Regions from separate parts of the Buttiauxella sp. AC038 genome, predicted to be linked through region 4. Evidence: predicted binding sites of a transcription regulator. Region 4 holds the regulator's gene; each other region holds the start of a gene.
The links. The regulator CRP, encoded in region 4, controls carbon source genes, mostly activating them, when cyclic AMP is high. The targets are predictions, from matches to a motif close to ATGTGANNNNNNTCACAT.
Positions count from the first base shown of each region.

Region 1 (4,217 bases), 2.7 Mb from region 4:
GTGATTACAGATGGTTGCCGGGGCGTGAACCTTCATCCTCAGGACAGCCTGAAGGCATTCCAGACTATGTCTGCAGCAGGTGCCACTTTAATGACGTTTGCTGATTTTACTTACTAATTTCCTCCAGGGCGCTATCGCGCCCTTCCCCCTTTCTCGATTCCGCTCTCATTCTGAACTTTTATTACTCGCTCATTTTTGAGAGCGCTCTCATAATGAATTTGTTTATTAATGCAGCATGTTAGCTGTGTTTTTTACCTGTCGCCCCGCTGGGTTACGTCAGGCTTTTAATCGATATTGCTCGTCAAAGAGGAACTACCCTATGGTCTTCACGCGTAAACTGCTGCCCTTGCTGGCAGTAATACAAATCGCTTGTGCCGGTGCGGCTCAAGCAAGCTCTTACCTCTCCGTCGGTTATTTCAATGGTGGCGGTGATGTTACTGCCGGGCCTGGTGGCGATATCAATAAACTTGATGTGCGCCAGATAACCCACCTCAACTACTCATTTGGCCTGATTTACAACGATGAGAAAGACGAAACCAACGCGGCACTGAAAGACGCATCAAAACTGCATCAAATTTGGCTCTCGCCAAAAGTCATCTCAGACCTTGAAAAGATCCCTGCGCTGCGGAAACAAAATCCGCAGTTGAAGGTTTTACTGTCGGTTGGTGGCTGGGGAGCACGTGGTTTTTCAGGCGTTGCTGCAACACCTGAAAATCGTGCAGTGTTCATCCGTTCGGCACAAGACGTTATTGCCAAATACGGGCTGGATGGTATTGATTTAGACTGGGAATATCCGGTCAACGGTGCGTGGGGCCTGGTAGCCAGCATGCCGGAAGATCGCGCTAACTTCACATCGTTGCTCAATGAGTTACGTACTGCGCTGGGCAAACAAAAATTACTGACCATTGCAGTGGCTGCAAACGTGAAAGGCCCGACCGAATGGGTCGATATGAAAGCCATTGCGCCTGCGCTTGATTACATCAATCTGATGGCTTACGACATGGCGTACGGCACTCAGTATTTCAACTCGAATCTTTATGACTCGAAAGCCTGGCCAACAGTTGCGAAAGCGGATAAGTACAGCGCTGATTATGTGGTGAGTAACTACATTGCTGCGGGCATGAAACCGGCGCAGCTAAATCTGGGTATTGGTTTCTATGGCCGCGTACCTAAGCGCGCAGTAGAGCCAGGCATTGACTGGGATAAACCAGACGCAGCTAAAAACCCGGTCACCCAACCCTACTTTGGCGCACCGGAAAAAACCGTATTTACATCGTTTGGGTTAGATCTGTCGAAAGACACTTATCTGAAATACAACGATATTGTGAGCAAAATGCTCAACGATCCGCAAAAACGTTTTACCGAGCACTGGGATAACGACGCGCAGGTGCCTTATATGACAATGAAATCTGCTGAGGGCAAAGATCTGTTTGCTATCTCGTATGAGAACCCACGTTCAGTGGCTGCCAAAGCGGAGTACATCAAAGCTAAAGGATTAGGTGGCGCGATGTTCTGGGAGTATGGCGCAGATGACAATAATCAGTTGGCAAAAGAGTTAGCCAAAGATTTGGGTATTAAAACAGAGCATTAATTTTAAAAACCAGGGTGGGTGGCATTGCGCCATCCACCCTTTAAGCTCACCGTTACAATTTCACGGTCATAATCGGCGCAGGCTCAATGCCGAACTCAGCTTTAAGCTGCTGCTTACTCTTCATCACGATATTGCCATCAGTGCCGATAGTCATATGCTGCGGGTCAGTGTTATGGCGCGTCTGCCACATCATCACTAACTGCAAACTGTTCTCTTTTTGATCGGGCGTCAGTGCCACACCGTCTGGCCATTTTCCCAGCTCAACGGCGGTCACCAGACGTTGATAAACTTCCGGTGTCATTGCTTCTAACATCTCGTCCAGGTTCATCATGTGGCAAGTTCCTGTGGAATAATTTGCTGAATCGATTTTTCAACCTTCGATTTGCTCACCGTTTTGGTCGTCGGTGAAGTTTAATGAGGCTGAATTCACGCAGTAACGCTCACCTGTTGGCTGCGGACCATCCGGGAAAACATGGCCTAAGTGGGCTTCACAATTGCCGCAACGGATTTCAATCCGCTCCATACCGTGGGTGAAGTCCTTGATGTAATGAATAGCACTGTCGCTTACAGGTTCATAGAAGCTAGGCCAGCCGCAGCCTGAGTCATACTTAGACTCTGACATAAACAACGGTGCGTCGCAGACCAGGCAGTGATACACCCCTTCCCGTTTGTTATGCAGCAGACGCCCGGAAAACGGTGGCTCAGTGCCATGTTTCTGGGTGACATAAAACTGCATCTCAGAAAGGTTTTTTTTCGATAAATCAGGAGGTAATTGGTTAGCCATATGCGTGCATCTCGTGCAGTGGGAACTGTAACTGATAACAGCATGATTCTAACAAAAAATTAACAACGCCGTGCTGTTTTTTGTTCTAAACTTAGCCCTGAATTTCTGGCGCAGCGTCAATTGTGATCGCCGTCACATTTTTGTTGGAATGGTCCTTTAAAATTCCTCGCATCGTCCCCATTTGGATAAAGAGCCAAAAGGGAAGCGCGAGGCGGTTCAGTCGTTCAAATGATGTCCATAGGATTGATTTGTCGCAATGATTGACACGATTCCGCTTGACGCTGAGTAAGGTTTTTGTAATTTTACAGGCAACCTTTTATTCACTAACAAATAGCTGGTGGAATATATGACTATCAAAGTAGGTATCAACGGTTTTGGCCGTATCGGCCGTATTGTTTTCCGTGCTGCTCAGGAACGTTCTGACATCGAGATCGTTGCAATCAACGACCTGTTAGACGCTGAATACATGGCTTACATGCTGAAGTACGACTCAACTCACGGTCGTTTCAACGGCACTGTAGAAGTCAAAGACGGCCACCTGGTTGTTAACGGCAAAACTATCCGTGTTACCGCAGAACGTGATCCGGCTAACCTGAAGTGGAACGAAGTCAACGTAGACGTTGTTGCTGAAGCAACTGGTCTGTTCCTGACTGACGAAACTGCTCGTAAGCACATCACTGCTGGCGCTAAAAAGGTTGTTCTGACTGGTCCTTCTAAAGACAGCACTCCTATGTTCGTTAAAGGTGCTAACTTCGAGAAATATGCTGGCCAGGATATCGTTTCTAACGCATCTTGCACCACTAACTGCCTGGCTCCACTGGCTAAAGTTATCAACGACAACTTCGGTATCGTTGAAGGCCTGATGACCACAGTTCACGCAACTACCGCTACTCAGAAAACTGTTGATGGCCCGTCTCACAAAGACTGGCGCGGCGGCCGCGGCGCAGCTCAGAACATCATCCCTTCTTCTACCGGTGCTGCTAAAGCTGTAGGCGTTGTACTGCCAGAGCTGAACGGTAAAATCACTGGTATGGCGTTCCGCGTTCCAACTCCAAACGTGTCTGTAGTTGACCTGACCGTTCGTCTGGAAAAAGCTGCGTCTTACGAAGAAATCAAGAAAGCAATCAAAGCGGCTTCTGAAGGCCCAATGAAAGGCGTTCTGGGTTACACCGAAGACGACGTTGTATCTACTGATTTCAACGGCGAAATTTGTACTTCTGTGTTCGATGCTAAAGCTGGTATCGCACTGAACGACCACTTTGTGAAACTGGTTTCCTGGTACGACAACGAAACTGGCTACTCAAACAAAGTACTGGACCTGATCGCTCACATCTCCAAATAAGTTGAGATGAGCTATTAGTCCTGAAGGCGACCCATGCGGTCGCCTTTTTTTTGCCTTCGATTGATAGGTGAGTCAATGATTAACAAAATTTTTGCCCTTCCAGTAGTTGAACAAATCACTCCTTCTATTTCCCGCCGTCAGATTGATGAGCTGGAAGTTATCGTGGTTGAACATCCACAAGCTCGTGGTGCTGTGACTTTGCAAGGCGCACACCTGTTGTCATGGAAACCAGCTGGTGAAGAAGAAGTGCTTTGGCTCAGCGGCAACACACCGTTCAAGCACGGCACGGCTATTCGTGGCGGCGTGCCAATCTGCTGGCCATGGTTTGGCCCAGGTGCGCAAGCAGACCTGCCAGCACACGGTTTTGCTCGCAACCTGCCGTGGACACTGACTGCGCATAACGAAGATGAAAGTGGCGTTGCCCTGACCTTCGAATTGCAAAGCAGCGATGCGACTCGCAAGTACTGGCCACATGACTTTACCCTGTACGCACGTTACAA
Region 1 is NZ_CEEDCQ010000001.1:3,090,050-3,094,266, forward strand. It holds gene pncA (bifunctional nicotinamidase/pyrazinamidase) at 1-117, shown strand, start outside; gene chiD (chitinase ChiD) at 320-1,591, shown strand; gene AC0IXI_RS14700 (YeaC family protein) at 1,644-1,919, opposite strand; gene msrB (peptide-methionine (R)-S-oxide reductase MsrB) at 1,962-2,375, opposite strand; gene gapA (glyceraldehyde-3-phosphate dehydrogenase) at 2,722-3,717, shown strand; gene AC0IXI_RS14715 (D-hexose-6-phosphate mutarotase) at 3,793-4,217, shown strand, end outside.
Region 1: msrB (peptide-methionine (R)-S-oxide reductase MsrB) is a predicted target of CRP. The motif match lies at 2,496-2,513, and genes of this name have one in related genera.

Region 2 (4,217 bases), 4.3 Mb from region 4:
CATCTTGTTTGTCGGCTTTAAAGAGCGACTATTTAATTCTGATTTCAACGACTTGAATCAGCAAATCCTTAACTCTCTGACTCATCGGAGACCGGATTGATGAAGAAAAAATATCTCTACAGCCTGCTCGCGCTGGCCGTATCTACTGCCTGCCAGGCAGAAACCTTTCCAGACCCTGTAGGGCCGTCACAATCGGATTTCGGCGGTGTGGGTTTGCTGCAAACACCGACTGCACGCATGGCGCGAGAAGGCGAGTTTAGCCTTAACTATCGCGATAACGATCAGTACCGTTTTTACTCAGCCTCAGTGCAGCTTTTCCCATGGCTGGAAACCACATTGCGCTACACCGATGTCCGCACCAGAGAGTACAGCAGCGTCGAAGCATTCTCGGGAAACCAGACTTACAAAGATAAAGCCTTCGATATGAAAGTGCGTCTTTGGGAAGAAGGCTATTACCTGCCGCAGGTGGCGGTGGGGGTACGTGACTTGGGCGGTACAGGCCTGTTCGACAGTGAATACGTTGTGGCGAGCAAAGCCTGGGGGCCGTTCGATTTCACGCTCGGTATGGGCTGGGGTTACATGGGCACCAGCGGCAACGTGAAAAACCCGTTTTGCGAAGTGAGCGATGGCTTCTGCTATCGGGATAACAGTTATAACCAGGCTGGTTCGTTCAACTTTAGCGGCATGTTCCATGGCCCGGCATCACTGTTTGGCGGTATTGAATACCAGACTCCGTGGCAGCCGCTGCGCCTGAAAGCGGAATACGAAGGTAACAATTACACTCAGGATTTCGCTGGCAAACTCGAGCAACGCAGCAACTTTAACGTCGGCGCTATCTATCGCGTCACCGATTGGGCCGACGTTAACGTCAGCTATGAACGTGGCAATACCTTTATGTTTGGGGTGACGTTGCGAACTAACTTCAACGATTTGCGACCAGGATATAACGACAATCGTCGCCCGCAATACCAACCGCAGCCGCAAGATGAAATTTTACAACCGACGGTTGTCGCAAATCAGCTGACGCTTCTTAAATACAATGCTGGCCTGGCAAACCCGAATATTCAGGTGAAAGGCGATACCCTATATGTCACGGGTGAGCAGGTGAAATACCGCGACTCCCGTGAAGGGATTGAGCGCGCAAACCGCATCATCATGAATGACCTGCCGGAGAATATTCGCACCATCCGTGTGACGGAAACCCGCCTGAATATGCCGCAGGTGACGACCCAAACGGATGTCGCCAGCCTGCAAAACCATCTGGAAGGCGAGCCGCTTGGGCATGAAACACAACTGGTGCAAAAACGTGTTGAGCCGGTCATTCCGGAGAAAACCGAGCAGGGATATTTCATCGATAAATCGAAAGTGAACTTCTCGATTAACCCGGTGTTGAACCAGTCTGTTGGCGGGCCAGAGAGCTTCTACATGTACCAGGTTGGCGTAATGGGAACCGCTGACTGGTGGGTGACGGATCACTTGCTGACCACCGGCAGCCTGTTTGCCAATATTGCCAATAACTACGACAAATTTAACTACACCAATCCACCTAACGACTCAACGCTGCCGCGCGTGCGTACCCATGTGCGTGACTACGTTGAGAACGATATTTACGTCAATAACCTGCAAGCCAACTACTTCCAGTATTTGGGCAACAGCTGGTATGGGCAGGTGTACGGTGGCTATCTCGAAACTATGTATGGCGGGGTGGGTGCCGAGGTCTTGTATCGTCCCGTCGACAGCAATTGGGCCATTGGCGCGAATGCCAACTACGTCAAACAGCGTGACTGGCGTAGTGCGCAGGACATGATGAAGTTCACCGATTACAGCGCGCCAACCGGCCATATCACCGGCTACTGGACACCACCGTTTGCCGATGACGTGTTGATTAAACTCAGCATCGGCCAGTATCTGGCGAAAGATAAGGGCGGTACGCTGGAGATCTCCAAACGCTTCGACAGCGGCGTGGTTGTCGGGACTTATGCGACCATCACCAACGTGTCGAAAGAAGAGTACGGGGAAGGGGACTTCACCAAAGGTTTCTACGTGAATGTGCCGCTGGATATCTTCTCGTCGTCACCAACCCGCAGCCGTGCACAAGTGAGCTGGACACCGTTGACGCGTGACGGTGGGCAGATGGTGGGACGTAAGTTTGAGTTGTATGGGATGACGAGCGATCGGGATATTAATTTTAGGTAACGAGGGTTTATTGGAACCTGATGGGGTTCCAATAATTAGGTTTATATGTGTATGTAAGAATGCATTTTTTCGTTCACCGTTAGCAGAGTTATCAAGGAACGCAGAACTTACGGGTGAACGGAACCTTCACCGTACAGCCCATACGTAATAGCCCAACGGTTATATAAGTAAATAATTGAGAACCGCATCACATTTTTAACGTATAACAACACCTCTATACCAGAACAAGAGGCGTTCCTATGACAACCACCCCCGGCGTTGAGCTCATCGCTAAAGTTATGCAAATGGTCCTCAATCTGGCGTTGCTTGCGCTTGGCCTGATCCTCATCATCTTCCTGGGTAAAGAGACGCTGCATTTAGCCACATCGTTATTTGCACCCACCGATCAAGCCAGCAAGTACCAGCTGATAGAAGGGCTAGTGGTTTACTTCCTGTACTTCGAATTTATCGCATTGATCGTTAAATACTTTCAGTCGGGTTATCACTTCCCGCTGCGCTACTTTATCTATATCGGTATCACCGCCATTGTGCGTCTTATCATCATCGACCATAAAGATCCGCGCGATGTGCTGATTTATTCCGGTGCAATCCTGGTGCTGGTGATTACGCTGTGGCTGTGTAACAGCAACCGTTTAAAACGAGAATAAAAAAAGGCGGCCCAAGGGCCGCCATAAGTAAATCCAAGGTCAAATGAGGGTTTTGCAGTGGCATTACGTAATGTGAAGCAATAACTAACAGGAAATCTTAACCCTTCACCCCGCCAGCCGTCAGACCGCTCACCAGCCAGCGCTGCGCCAGTAAGAACACGACAGTAATCGGGATTGCAGAAAGTACAGCGGCTGCGGCAAAGTCGCCCCACAGGTAGTTTTGTGGGTTGAGGTATTGCTGCATACCGACCGCCAGGGTGTAGCTGTTAACATCGCGCAGCAACAATGAGGCCACTGGCACTTCGGTAATTGCGGCGATAAACGACAGAATAAACACCACCGCCAGAATCGGTACGGAAAGCGGTAAAAGCACCAGGCGGAAGGCTTGCCATGGGGTCGCGCCATCCAGTGCTGCGGCTTCTTCCAGTGAGTTATCAATCGTTTCGAAATAGCCCTTAATCGTCCATACATGTAGCGCGATACCGCCAAGATAGGCGAAGATCACCCCACCATGTGTATTCAAACCGATAAACGGAATGTACTGGCCGAGGCGGTCAAACAAGGCGTACAACGCCACCAGTGACAGTACCGCCGGGAACATCTGGAAAATCAGCATCCCTTTCAGCAGTGTGGCTTTGCCCGGGAAGCGCATACGGGCAAAAGCGTAGGCACAAGTGGTGGAAAGCGTCACGATACCCAGCGCGGTAATGACCGCGATTTTGATCGAGTTCCACAACCATAACAGCACCGGGAACGGCGGTGGCGTGACGCTGCCATCGGCATGTTGCACGCTGAAACCGAGCGCTAATTTCCAGTGTTCCCAGGAGATTTGGTCCGGGATCAGGCTGCCCGTCGCGAAGTTACCCGGACGCAGCGAAATCGCAATGACCATCAGCAGCGGGAACATAATTGCCGCGATAAACAGTAGTAATAAAAGGTGCGTGGTAAATAAACGCAGCTTTTGAGATTTGGGTTGAACCATAGCCATGTGTGTTGCTCCTTAATCAAACTTCATACGGGTGGCTTTCAGGTTAACAATCGCTAATGCGCCAACCAGAATGAAGATAAGCGTTGCAATAGCCGCAGCTAAACCAAAGTCCTGACCGCCGCCGCCTTCGAAGGCGATGCGGTAGGTGTAGCTCACCAGCAAGTCCGTATAACCCGCAGGCGTTGTGGTTCCCAGGCGGTCCGGGCCACCATTGGTTAACAGTTGAATCAGCACGAAGTTGTTAAAGTTAAAGGCAAAACTTGCGATCATCAGTGGCGTCAGCGGCTTAATCAGCAGCGGCAGCGTAATCTTAAAGAAGTTCTGGAACGGGCCTGCGCCATCCATTGCCGAGGCTTCGTACAGGTCATCTGGAATTGCTTTTAACA
Region 2 is NZ_CEEDCQ010000001.1:4,670,134-4,674,350, reverse strand. It holds gene AC0IXI_RS22110 (capsule biosynthesis GfcC D2 domain-containing protein) at 1-100, shown strand, start outside; gene AC0IXI_RS22105 (YjbH domain-containing protein) at 100-2,196, shown strand; gene psiE (phosphate-starvation-inducible protein PsiE) at 2,436-2,843, shown strand; gene malG (maltose ABC transporter permease MalG) at 2,941-3,831, opposite strand; gene malF (maltose ABC transporter permease MalF) at 3,844-4,217, opposite strand, start outside.
Region 2: psiE (phosphate-starvation-inducible protein PsiE) is a predicted target of CRP. The motif match lies at 2,372-2,389, and genes of this name have one in related genera.

Region 3 (4,217 bases), 3.7 Mb from region 4:
ACAAGGTAAGCCAAACGGAGAGAGGAACGGATTAAGCGTCACGCCATACGGCACGCCGTACTGCGGCTGAATGCCAGTTTCGGTACCAGACCCTTTAGCGTCTTTCGGCGGCTCCATCGGGTTGCCTGGGCCACGTGGCATCAGTTTAGATACAAACGGCAGTGCCATTGGGTTGGCAATTGCTACCTGACGGTTTGGATCAACGGAAATCCCACCCCACTCGAACATCCCCAGGTTACCTGGGAACACAAGCGTGCCTTGCTCAGACGGTGGTGTGAAAATGCCTTCATAACGCAGTTTATGGAAGATGATGCGACAAACCATTTGATCATAAAGGGTCGCTCCCCACATATCCGCGCCGCTCAGATCTTTCTTCGGACGGAAACTCAAATCCGAGAACGGCTGAGTTGGCGTCACGTAGTCGCCTTTTGCGGCACCTTGCGGCACAGGTTTTTCCGGAGCCGGAACTACCAGTTTGCCGTCACGACGGTCGAGCACAAAGATGTTGCCGGTTTTCGCAGGCGCGTAGATAACCGGAACGATTTCGCCTTTAACCGTAATATCCGCAAGCGTCGGCTGCGATGGCATATCCATATCCCACAGGTCGTGATGAACTGTTTGATATGACCAGGCCAGTTTCCCGGTAGTTGCGTTTAGTGCCACGATGCTGCTGGCATAACGCTCCTGCTCCGGCGTGCGGTTACCGCCCCAAATATCGGGTGTGGTAACACCCATCGGCAGGTACACCAAATCTAACTTCGCGTCATAGGCCGCTGGTGCCCAGGAGTTTGGCGAGTTAATGGTGTAATGATGCTCATCACCAGGAATGGTGTTGGGATCTTTAGCACCAGGATCGAATGCCCACAGCAATTTACCGCTGTTCACATCAAAGCCACGGATCACACCAGACGGCTCGCGAGTGGAGTAGTTATCGGTGACCGCACCGGCAATCACGATAACTTTATCGGTGATAATCGGAGGTGAAGTAGGTTCGTACATGCCAGGCGTGGTGACCGGCATGTTGGTTTGCAGATTCAGGATGCCTTTGTTAGCAAAGCTTTCGCAAAGCTTGCCGTTATCGGCATTAATGGCAAACAGACGTCCGTCATTCACAGGAAGAATGATACGACGTGGGCAATCTGAAACCACATCCGGAGTCGCGTTATCCGCGGTTGCTTCGTGGTAAGAAACACCACGGCAAGTCACGTGCTGGAACGAAGGATTCGTATCCAGACGCGGATCAAATTTCCACTTCTGTTTACCGGTGGTCGCATCCAGCGCAAACAACTGCTGGTGTGCGGTACACAGGTAAAGCGTGTCGCGGATTTTAATCGGAGTGACTTCGTTGGTGATTTCACCCGGATCGCTTGGGCGTTTCACATCGCCAGTCTGGAAACTCCACGCTTCTTTAAGCTGGCCGACGTTTTTATCGTTGATCTGTTTTAAAGGAGAGTAGCGTTGGCCTTCCTGATTACGACCATATGCAGGCCAGTCGGCATCAGGAATGGTTGATGATGCGGAAACGGGTGTTGTCGCATCCGCACTCAGCGTGCCATTGATTTCTTGCGGATCGTTAAATACCGCCCAGACCAGCGCCACAACGGTAATCGCCAGCACCGCACCAAGGGCCGGAGCCGCACCTGCAGTGGGTAAAATCAGATGACGATAAACAAATGGCAGTAGCAGCCATACGCCGAAGAAGAACAGAACGTCTAAACGTGGTGTTAATGCCCAGAAATCAAAACCAACTTCCCAGACAGACCACGCCACGGTGCAAAGCAGTAGTGCAGCATAGAGCCACAGGGCCAGAGCTTTACGTTGCCAAAGTAACCATGCGGTGATTAACATCACCACCCCTGCAATTGGGTAGTACCAGGACCCACCAATTGCCACTAACCATATCCCGCCAATTAATAAATACAGTCCAGTCAGTACCGCAAACAGGACTGTTAAGGTTGCGATTACCCGCGAACCAGAGTTATTTGTTTTCACAATTATCACGCTCTTAAAAGTTTGATAGCAATTCATTATAGTTATTAACAAGTGTGATATTCATCACATAAATGGCTTTTTTACCAATTGGGCACGGGAATGGGTTTTGCTGTTATACTGCTGGCCTGAATATTTTGTGTTGGCTAAAATCTAACCAACATCGAATGATTTATTTTTAAATCATATGGTTATAACTATGAAACATACTGTTGAAGTGATGATCCCCGAAGCGGAGATCAAAGCCCGTATCGCTGAATTGGGTCGTGAGATCACTGAACATTATCGTGATAGCGGTAGTGATATGGTGCTGGTTGGCTTGCTGCGTGGTTCATTTATGTTCATGGCGGACCTGTGCCGTGAAGTGCAAGTGCCCCACGAAGTCGATTTTATGACCGCATCCAGTTATGGCAGCGGCATGTCCACCACCCGCGATGTGAAAATCCTGAAAGATCTCGATGAGGATATCCGCGGCAAAGACGTGTTGATCGTCGAAGATATTATCGACTCCGGTAATACGCTGAGCAAAGTACGTGAGATTCTTAGCCTGCGTGAACCAAAATCACTGGCCATTTGTACGCTGCTGGATAAACCAGAGCGCCGCGAAGTGGAAGTGAATGTTGAGTGGGTTGGTTTCGCTATTCCTGATGAGTTCGTAGTGGGTTACGGCATTGATTACGCTCAGCGTTATCGCCATCTGCCATACGTTGGTAAAGTGGTTCTGCTGGACGAGTAAGTCTTTTGCTACATCCATTAAAAAAGGGCCTTTAAGGCCCTTTTTGCTATCAGCATTACTGCGAAGGTGTTCTATTCTTGTGGCTGCGATGGGAATTCTGGAGGTTCGAAATCCCGCTGCGGTAACCTTGCTCCAGTGATTCGCGACTGGTTGCGGTGACTTCCAGGTCACGTAAGCGTCCATCGTGAATACCGTAAGCCCAACCGTGGACAGTGACTTTCTGCCCGCGTTTCCATGCGGATTGCATAATGGTTGAATGACCAAGGTTATAAACCTGCTCCATCACATTGAGCTCGCAAAGTGTATCCAGACGCTGTTCCGGTGGGAGTTCTCCCAGTAGCGAACTATGCTTGAACCAGATATCGCGGATATGCAGCAACCAGTTGTTAATTAGCCCTAAATCCGGGTTTTCAACCGCCGCTTGTACACCACCGCACCCGTAGTGACCGCAAATGATTATGTGTTCAACTTCCAGAACATCTACCGCGTACTGCACTACAGAAAGGCAATTTAAATCCGTATGAATTACCAGGTTTGCCACGTTACGGTGAACAAATAACTCTCCAGGCTCAAGGCCAGTCAGACGTTCAGCTGGTACGCGACTATCAGAACAGCCAATCCACAAGAAGCGAGGTTTTTGGGCCTGAGACAAACGTTCGAAAAAGCCCGGGTCTTCGTCCTCCATCAGTTTTGACCAGACCTGGTTATTGCTGATGAGGGTATCAATGTCTTTCATGGAGGTTAACAACCTGTAACGGATGAAGTGCGTTGAGGTAATATAGGGCAACTGATTGTGCAACTGAAATAATTTTTAAACAGCTTAACTTTTTTGTACCGAACAAGGTAACCGCAAATAATGACCATTGCATTAGAACTGGAACAGTTAACGAAAACCTATCCCGGCGGTGTTCAGGCACTGCGTGGCATAGATCTTCGTGTTGAGGCAGGGGACTTTTACGCTCTGCTGGGGCCGAATGGCGCAGGGAAATCCACTACCATCGGTATTATCAGCTCGCTGGTAAATAAAACCTCTGGCCGGGTACGCGTGTTTGGTTATGACCTGCAAAAAGACATTGTTAACGCTAAACGCCAGCTTGGTTTGGTGCCGCAGGAGTTTAACTTCAACCCGTTTGAGACCGTACAGCAAATCGTTGTGCACCAGGCGGGATACTATGGCGTTGAAAAAAACGAAGCCATTGCGCGTAGCGAAAAGTACCTGAAACAGCTCGATCTGTGGGAAAAACGCAACGAACGTGCACGTATGTTATCGGGTGGTATGAAACGCCGTCTGATGATTGCTCGTGCCTTAATGCATGAGCCAAAGTTGTTGATTCTTGATGAGCCAACTGCGGGTGTCGATATTGAACTACGTCGCTCGATGTGGGGATTCCTGAAGGATCTGAACGATAAAGGCACCACTATTATTCTGACCACTCACTACCTTGAAGAAGCAGAAATGCTGTGCCGCAATATCGGTATTATTCAAAACGGT
Region 3 is NZ_CEEDCQ010000001.1:4,131,748-4,135,964, reverse strand. It holds gene AC0IXI_RS19630 (glucose/quinate/shikimate family membrane-bound PQQ-dependent dehydrogenase) at 1-2,028, opposite strand, end outside; gene hpt (hypoxanthine phosphoribosyltransferase) at 2,189-2,725, shown strand; gene can (carbonate dehydratase) at 2,781-3,461, opposite strand; gene AC0IXI_RS19615 (ABC transporter ATP-binding protein) at 3,582-4,217, shown strand, end outside.
Region 3: hpt (hypoxanthine phosphoribosyltransferase) is a predicted target of CRP. The motif match lies at 2,044-2,061, and genes of this name have one in related genera.

Region 4 (4,217 bases):
TATCAGGCGAGGGACGATATACTGCTCGGCACTTAATGTTATCAATTGCAGGGTATAAACGGCGGTCACCGTAAAGCCTATCGTCGCCCAGCCGTAGCTTTTGCGAATAAACAGATAGCTCACCAGCGTAATGACCAGCATCGCGCCCAGAGCAATGCTTTTCGGGAAGTGGAAGTGAAGCGCAATACCTGCAATGGCAAGGCCTGCAATGGTGCCCGCCGAACGGTGGAGAATACGAACTCGTGTGGCACCGTAGCCGTTTTGCGTCACGAACATTACCGTCATTAAAATCCAGTAGGGCTTGGGCAGATGTAAAAATGCACCCAACAGACTGGCTATCGTGAGCATCACACCCAATCTTGCTGCGTTGCGAAGCGCCGCTGACTTCAACGATAAATAACTTTTCAATGCCGCCCACAGTGGCAAACGGCGTTGCCGGTCTTCCATTAAATCACGGACATACAGCGGGCGTTGGGTGCGTAGCACGCGAGCGATACGGCTGAAGTGGTAATGGCAAAATTGCCCAACCGGGTTATCTGGATTCTGACGGGCGATTTTCTCAAGGGCGTCGATCTGTTTTTCCATCGTAAAACGCTGTGGATAACGATGGTAAAGAATGTCGTCAGCCAGTACGCGTAAGCGCGCCGCGATGGTCTGAGCATTCCATCTAATAACCGCTTCTGCATGGCTTTGCTCGACGAGCTTCTGAACTTCAGCTGGTTGGTGAAGGCTTACCGAGATGTGCTCTTGCAAATCCAGTGCTACCTGGAATGCACGTAGCAAACGCTTGTAGCCGTTTTGCTGGTTTGCCGCCAGCATATGAAGCTGTTGGTAGCATTGGGTAATGAGATCCACCGCTTTTTGCTGACGAGCCAGCAGAGGAGGGAGCGCTTTTTCCGGATCGGTATGTTGAGTCAGCATGCCGTATTTTGCTTCACAGTAATCTGCCAACTGCCGATAGAGCAGGCTCAATGATTCCCGCAGCGGCTGCTCGCGCCACATCCAGAACCAAAACCAGTTAAATACGCCGTACCAAATCGTACCGGAGACATACAGCACCATCGGTTTCCAAATCGGCATATTTCCGGCCATGCTGAGTGTAAATATGGCAGCAATGAGTGATGCGGGAAGCAGACGAGCGTGCAAGGAACTGATTTCTGCCGTGACCCCAAGCAAGAGCGCCATCACGACCAATATCACCGGCAACGGTACGGAGGTATAAAGTAATAAAAGCTGCATGATCAGACTGCTGATGGCAAAAAGGCTGCCGCCAACAATCAGACGTTTGAAGAAGCGCTTATGTGGAGTATCAAGGCCCGCAATATTGCAACAGGCAGGAACTAACGAGAAAAGCAGGCCAGACTGGAGATCGCCGACGAGCAAACCTACTGCCACCGGAAGGCACAGCACCAGCGTTTGCCGCAGTGCGTAGTTAACTTCAGGATGGTAGATCAGCCGTCGCCACATTTGCTCGTCATACTTCAAGTTGCAGGGTTGTTGGTTGTACTCAGTCACACCAGTCACTTACTTTAGTAAGCTCCTGGGGATTCCTGAGCTTACCGCCTACCTGCAACATGAATTATTTAGAGCAAGTGAGGGAAGTGTAGAGACAAAAAAGGCGTGTTATGAAGCAACACGCCATTTTTTAGACGGAGATTAACGAGTGCCGTATACGACGATCGTTTTACCGTGAGCGGAGATCAGATTTTGATCTTCCAGCATTTTCAAGATACGACCAACAGTTTCGCGAGAGCAACCCACGATCTGACCGATTTCCTGACGGGTAATTTTAATCTGCATACCGTCTGGGTGGGTCATTGCATCAGGTTGTTTAGCCAGGTTCAGCAGCGTCTGCGCGATACGACCAGTCACATCCAGGAATGCCAGATTACCCACTTTCTCAGATGTAACTTGCAGACGGCTAGCCATTTGTGAAGACAGGCGCATCAGAATATCTGGGTTGACCTGGATCAGCTGGCGGAATTTTTTATAAGAAATTTCAGCCACTTCACAGGCACTTTTAGCACGAACCCAGGCACTACGTTCCTGACCTTCTTCGAACAGCCCTAACTCACCAATGAAATCGCCCTGATTTAGATAGGAGAGGATCATTTCCTTGCCCTCTTCATCTTTAATCAGAACAGCCACAGAGCCCTTGACGATGTAATACAGCGTCTCTGCTTTCTCACCTTGGTGAATGAGTGTGCTCTTCGATGGATACTTATGAATGTGGCAATGGGACAAGAACCATTCGAGAGTCGGGTCTGTTTGCGGTTTGCCAAGCACCATGCGCGGTTATCCTCTGTTTTATAACTGGCTACCAACGACAGGACGCTAAACATCCTGTCTGGCGTTGCAAGTAATTAGAATATTCCCCACCTTGGGGAGATGGCATGCAAGTCATTCTTGCTGCCTGTAATTAGTGATGTCCTCTGCATACATGCATTACGTCAATGTATCGATGTAGCATCTGGATTGTTTTAGCATAGCTTTTGGCAAGTGTCTCCTGTTGTCTCGTTTCAGCTTGACGCATGTCGCCTTCCGTTGCCAGATTTGCTGAATCTGCGTACTCTGAAAGGTAATTTTTCTACAGGAGTAAGCAGCATGCAGGCACGAGTGAAATGGGTTGAAGGGTTTACCTTCCTGGGCGAGTCCGCTTCAGGGCACCAGATCCTTATGGATGGCAATTCTGGTGATAAAGCACCAAGCCCAATGGAAATGGTGCTGATGTCCGTTGGCGGTTGCAGTGCAATTGACGTAGTTTCTATTTTGCAAAAAGGCCGCTACGCCGTGACCGACTGCGAAGTGAAATTGACCTCTGAGCGCCGTGAAGAGGCTCCGCGTTTGTTTACGCACATCAATCTGCATTTCATCGTGACAGGCAAAGAGCTAAAAGATGCTGCAGTTTCCCGCGCAGTAGACCTCTCTGCTGAGAAATACTGCTCTGTAGCACTGATGCTTGAAAAAGCGGTCAACGTTACTCATAGCTATGAAGTGATTGATGCTTAGTGTGTAAAACAGGGCGGTGATTAGCCGCCCTGATTAATGTTTCGCCCTTCCGCCAGTCGCTTAACGAGCGGCGTCATAATTAATTCCATTGCCAGACCCATTTTGCCGCCCGGCACCACCAAAGTATTGATGTGGGAAATAAACGACCCTTGCAGCATGGCAAGCAAATACGGGAAGTCGATGTCATCCAGCCCGCGAAAATGAATCACCACAAAACTTTCATCCAGAGAAGGGATGCCGCGAGCCGCAAATGGGTTAGACGTATCAACAGTTGGAACGCGCTGGAAGTTGATATGGGTGCGGGAGAATTGCGGTGTGATGTAATTGATATAGTCGTCCATAGAACGAACCACAGAATCCATTACCGCTTCTCGGGAATGCCCGCGCTCGCTGGTATCGCGCACTAACTTTTGTATCCACTCCAGGTTCACAATCGGTACTACACCAACCAGCAAATCGACGGCCTTAGCCACATCGTGCTGTGGCGTAACTACACCGCCGTGCAAACCTTCATAAAACAAAACATCAGTGGGTTCTGGCAATGGTTGCCATGGCGTGAAGGTTCCGGGGATTTGGTTCCAGGGTACGGCTTCATCGTAAGTATGTAGATACTTGCGTGACTTACCCTGCCCGGTTCTGCCGTACTCAATGAACGTCTGTTCAAGCAAACCAAAGTCATTGGCTTCCGGGCCGAAATAGCTGATATGGCGCCCCAGGTCGCGTGCTTTACGAATAGCCATATCCATTTCAGGACGAGTGAAACGATGGAAACTGTCACCTTCGACTTCCGCTGCACGTAAATTGAGTTGCTGGAAGATTTTACGGAAGGCAAGGCTGGTTGTTGTCGTTCCCGCGCCGCTGGAACCTGTTACGGCAATAACCGGATGTTTGGCTGACATAAGGCAACAACTCCATGGGTGATAGCAAGTGTGTGTAAGTAAGGGCTGGTCCTCACCCTCAGGGAGATAGCTGGGTGAGGGTGGTTTTATTATGCAGTATAGAAGTTAAACGCTTAGCCGCGAAACTGCCCGCGAGCCATAATATTTACCGTTTCATGGAGTTCCGACCATACCAGCACAGCCTCACCACTTTGCAGCTGGCGCTTAACATCGGCCACTTTCTGCTCCAGTGAACGCTCTTGTTCACCATAATCGGTGCCTTCGCGTAATACAAAGGATTCAATCAGATTATCAAGCGTTTCGGGAGGC
Region 4 is NZ_CEEDCQ010000001.1:405,005-409,221, forward strand. It holds gene AC0IXI_RS01865 (YccS/YhfK family putative transporter) at 1-1,467, opposite strand, end outside; gene crp (cAMP-activated global transcriptional regulator CRP) at 1,657-2,289, opposite strand; gene AC0IXI_RS01875 (OsmC family protein) at 2,605-3,009, shown strand; gene AC0IXI_RS01880 (phosphoribulokinase) at 3,030-3,908, opposite strand; gene AC0IXI_RS01885 (YheU family protein) at 4,022-4,217, opposite strand, start outside.